DNA from 2 places in the Streptomyces griseus subsp. griseus genome. Region 2 is predicted to be linked to the other one. Evidence: predicted binding sites of a transcription regulator. Region 2 holds the regulator's gene; the other holds the start of a gene.

Region 1 (2,394 bases), 1.7 Mb from region 2:
TCGTAACGCTCCGTGGCGGTACGGAGATGGGCGACCAGATCCGTGTGCACGACCTCGGTCCGGGGGTCGGCCAGCGCCGCCCCCGAGATCCGGTCCAGCGGCCCCTCCCGGTGCCAGTCCACGATGGCCTGCTCCCGCTCCACGACCACGATCCGCCCCCACCGCTCCTCCTCGGCGGCCCGCACCAGCGAGAAGCCGACGCCGAGCCCGCCGATCAGCACGGAGGGACCGGTCCGCCCGGCGGGCAGGGCCCCCAGAGCGGCGTCGATCAGCAGCCGCTCGGAGCGCCCGTCGGAGGTGTCCATCAGGAAACAGCCGTTGGCGATGATCTCGAAGTGCTCCCCGCGCTCCCGCAGGACGACCTCGCCGAAGGGGCCTTCGCGGCGGTCCAGGGTGACGGGGGCGGGAGGGATCATCGCGCAGGTGTAGGTCGGGGTGTCGGGCTCCATGGACCGGATTCTAGGAGGACCACCCCCTCGCGTGATCGCGGTCCGGGTGCGGGCCGCGCAGCGCCAGGAGCGCCGTCCCCACCACGTACGCCGTCCCGGCCATCACCCGGGCCGCGCCCTCCGGCCCCGGCTGCGTCGGCCAGGCCGTGTACGCCGCCGCCCCATCCGGTGTCCGGGGCGCACCCGTCTCCGTACCGTCGTTCCGGTCTCCCCCGCAGGGCGCAACAGCCTCACACCCTCCCTGTCGCCCGCCGGACCGCATCCGGTTCACCGGCGCGGTTCGCCCGGGAGGGAGAGCGGCCCGGGGAATAGCCGTTCGGCGTCCGACGCTCCGTGGAAAGGGGGCTCACCAGGCCTCCGGGGTGTGATCGCTCACAGCGAACACCGCGCGGGGAACATTCGGCGGCTCACCAGCATTGAGTCCACATAGCTCAACTTGCCTGCCGAAGGGGAGATCATGACTACCGAGTCCAAGGCGTTCACACCGATCGACCTGCCCGTGCTGCCGCTGGACGACGAGGTCGTCCTGCCCGGCATGGTGGTGCCGCTGGACCTGTCCGACACCGAGGTGCGTGCCGCCGTCGAGGCCGCGCAGGCCGCTGCCCGTCCCGGCGGGGGCAAGCCCGAGGTGCTGCTGGTGCCGCGGATCGACGGGACGTATACGGGGACCGGTGTCCTCGGGACCGTCGAGCAGGTCGGACGCCTGTCGGACGGCGATCCGGGGGCGCTCATCCGGGCGCGTGACCGGGTCCGGATCGGGGCCGGGACCAGTGGGCCGGGGCGGGCGCTCTGGGTCGAGGGGACCGTTCTCGATGTCGTCGTGCCCGAGCCGCTGCCCGGCTCCGCCGCCGAGCTGGCCAAGGAGTACAAGGCGCTCGCCACCAGCTGGCTGAAGAAGCGCGGCGCCTGGCAGGTCGTGGACCGGGTGCAGCAGATCGACGACATCTCCGCGCTCGCCGACAACTCCGGATACTCACCGTTCCTCACCACCGCGCAGAAGGTCCAGCTCCTGGAGACCGTGGACCCGGTCGCGCGCCTCAAGCTCGCCATCCAGTGGCTGAGCGAGCACCTCGCCGAGCAGGATGTCGCCGAGTCCATCGCCAAGGACGTCCAGGAGGGCGTCGACAAGCAGCAGCGTGAGTTCCTGCTGCGCCGCCAGCTGGACGCCGTACGCAAGGAGCTCTCCGAGCTCAACGGCGACCCGGAGGACGAGTCCGACGACTACCGGGCCCGCGTCGAGGCCGCCGACCTGCCCGAGCACGTCCGTACGGCCGCGCTCAAGGAGGTCGAGAAGCTGGAGCGGTCCAGCGACCAGTCCCCTGAGGGGTCGTGGATCCGCACCTGGCTGGACACCGTCCTCGAACTGCCGTGGAACGAGCGCACCGAGGACGCCTATGACATCCGCGGCGCTCAGGAGGTGCTGGACGCCGAGCATGCCGGCCTCGCCGATGTGAAGGAGCGGATCACCGAGTACCTCGCGGTGCGCAAGCGGCGTGCCGACCGGGGGCTGGGGGTCGTGGGCGGGCGCCGTGGTGGTGCCGTCCTCGCTCTCGTCGGGCCGCCCGGTGTCGGCAAGACCTCGCTCGGGGAGTCCGTCGCGCACGCCATGGGCCGTAAGTTCGTCCGCGTCGCGCTCGGCGGGGTCCGGGACGAGGCGGAGATCCGGGGCCACCGGCGTACGTACGTGGGTGCCCTCCCCGGACGCATCGTGCGGGCCATCAAGGAGGCCGGTTCCATGAACCCGGTCGTCCTCCTCGACGAGATCGACAAGGTCGGCTCCGACTTCCGGGGCGACCCGGCCGCCGCCCTCCTCGAAGTCCTCGACCCCGCGCAGAACCACACGTTCCGCGACCACTACCTGGAGGTCGAACTCGACCTCAGCGACGTCGTCTTCCTGGCCACCGCCAACGTCCTCGAAGCCATCCCCGAGGCCCTGCTGGACCGT
Region 2 (2,394 bases):
TCCTGGAATCGGATTCCTGACCGCGCGATGAGATCCCCCCGTCCGGGAACCCGTGCGGGGCCGCGCAATGGGGAGAAGACAGCCGACGCCCAGGTGATGCCGAGGAGGTTCCCGGCTCACCGACAGGCCCACACTCCCCGCAGAACTACGCCGGTACCCCCGTCAACTTCTTGCACCGCATCCAGCCCGGCAGCGACCGCCCGGCCGGCGTCCTCCAGGAGGGCGTGGCCAACGCCCACACCGCCGTCCGGCGCGACGCCAGGATCCGGCACATCTACCAGCACCCGGCCCGCTACAGCGGCACCGTCAGGGACTACCTCTCCCAGGTCCCGGCCCAGCACCTCCAGGTGCGCACCACCGATCTGACCGTCGGACGGCTGATCGTCGACCGGACCGTGGCGTACCTCCCGGCCTGTGCCGACCGCGACACCGCCGCCCTGCGGATCAGCCACCCCGCCCTGGTCTCCTACCTGATCCAGGTGTACGAGGCCCTCTGGGCCCAGGCCGTCCCCCTGGCCGAGAACCACCGGACGACCGCCCCCGGCGCCCCGGTCACCGCCGTCCAGCACAGCATCGCCTGCCTCCTCGCCGAAGGCCACGTCGACAACGTCGTCGCCCGCACGATGGGCATCAGCGTCCACACCTGCCCATCCCACATCGCCAGACTCGTGCAGGCCCTCGGCGCCGCCAGCCGCACCCACCTCTGCGCGCTCCTCGTCGAGTCGGGCATCGTCGGGGCCGGTCAGGGCGGTACGTGAGGCGAACACGACAGCGGGGCCGGGAAGGCGTCATGAACGCTCTCCCGGCCCCGCAAAGTCCCCGTGGTCCTCTACTGCTCCGTCGGCGGCCTCTTCGGCTTCGGCCGCCACACCACCAGCGCGCTGGTCTGCTGCACGTCCTGGTAGGGCACGAGATCGCGCCGGTACGAGGCGTGCACCTGGGCCTCGCGCTGCTGCATGGCCACCGCCGCGCCGTCCACCGCCGCCGAGAGCTCGGCCACGCGCTGCTGGAGCGCGGTCACCTGGTTCTCCAGCTCGATGATGCGCTTGATGCCCGCCAGGTTGATGCCCTCGTCCTGCGACAGCTGCTGCACGGTGCGCAGCAACTCGATGTCGCGGGCCGAGTAGCGCCGGCCGCGCCCGGCCGTACGGTCCGGGGAGACCAGGCCGAGACGGTCGTACTGGCGCAGCGTCTGCGGGTGCAGGCCCGAGAGCTGGGCCGCGATCGAGATCACGTACACCGGCGATTCATCGGTCAGCTGGTACGGATTGCGTCGACGGCCGTCCATCTCAAGCTCCCTTCGCGGCCTGGAACAGTTCCGCCCGCGGGTCCTCGTCCGCGGTCGCCTTGCGGTAGGTCTCCAGCGCGTCCCTGGCCTCCTGGCCGAGGCCCTTGGGGACCGCCACCTCCACGGTGACCAGCAGGTCGCCGCGGGTGCCGTCCTTGCGGACCGCGCCCTTGCCCCGGGCGCGCATAGTACGCCCGTTGGGGGTGCCCGGGGGCAGTTTCAGGGTGACCGGCGGTCCGCCGAGGGTGGGGACCTTCACCTCGCCGCCGAGCGTCGCCTCGGCGAAGGTGACAGGCACGGTGACCGTGAGGTTGTCGCCCTTGCGGCCGAAGACCGGGTGGGCGCCGACGTGGACGACGACGTACAGATCGCCGGCCGGACCGCCGCGCTCGCCCGGGCCGCCCTTGCCGCGCAGCCGGATCCGCTGGCCGTCGGAGACGCCCGCCGGGATCCTGACCTGCATCGTGCGGGCCGACTTGGCCCGGCCGCTGCCGTGGCAGACGTCGCAGGGGTCCTGGGCGATGAGGCCCCGGCCCTTGCAGTCCACGCACGGGTCGGTGAGCGAGAACCCGCCGCCGGTGCCGCGCGAGACCTGGCCGGTGCCGACACAGGTCGGACAGACCCTGGGGGTGCCGTTCTTGTCACCGGTGCCCGAACACGCCTTGCAGGGCGCCTGGCTGGACATCCGCAGCGGGACCGTGGCCCCGTCGACCGCCTCGGTGAAGCTGAGCGTCACCTCGGACTCGATGTCCTGGCCTCGCCGCGGCTGGACCCGGGCGCCGGTACCGCCGCGGTTGAACAGCCCGCCGAAGACGTCGCCGAGACCGCCTCCGCCGCCGCCGAACCCGCCGCCCGCACCGCCCTGTCCGCCGCCCGGGGCGCCGCCGCCGAAGAGGTCGCCCAGGTCGAAGTTGAAGTTGCCGCCCGCACCACCGGGGCCGGCGCGGAAGCCACCGTTGCCGAAGAGGGCGCGCGCCTCGTCGTACTCCTTGCGCCGCTTGGAGTCGCCGAGGACGTCGTTCGCCTCGGAGATCTCCTTGAACCGCTCCTCCGCCTTGGCGTCACCCTTGTTGGCGTCGGGGTGGAACTCACGGGCGAGCTTGCGG

The links. Region 2 encodes HspR, which represses chaperone genes until heat shock. Its sites were predicted from a motif close to TTGAGNNNNNNNNNCTCAA; they were not measured.
Region 1: a site for HspR is predicted at 866-884, ahead of lon (endopeptidase La). Genes of this name have one in related genera too.

Annotation. Positions count from the first base shown of each region.
Region 1 is NZ_CP032543.1:5,172,084-5,174,477, forward strand. Features, by position in the region: gene D6270_RS23505 (spermidine synthase family protein) at 1-449, opposite strand, end outside; gene lon (endopeptidase La) at 907-2,394, shown strand, end outside.
Region 2 is NZ_CP032543.1:3,517,928-3,520,321, forward strand. Features, by position in the region: gene D6270_RS15665 (helix-turn-helix transcriptional regulator) at 1-20, shown strand, start outside; gene D6270_RS15670 (helix-turn-helix transcriptional regulator) at 171-758, shown strand; gene D6270_RS15675 (heat shock protein transcriptional repressor HspR) at 830-1,288, opposite strand; gene dnaJ (molecular chaperone DnaJ) at 1,290-2,394, opposite strand, start outside.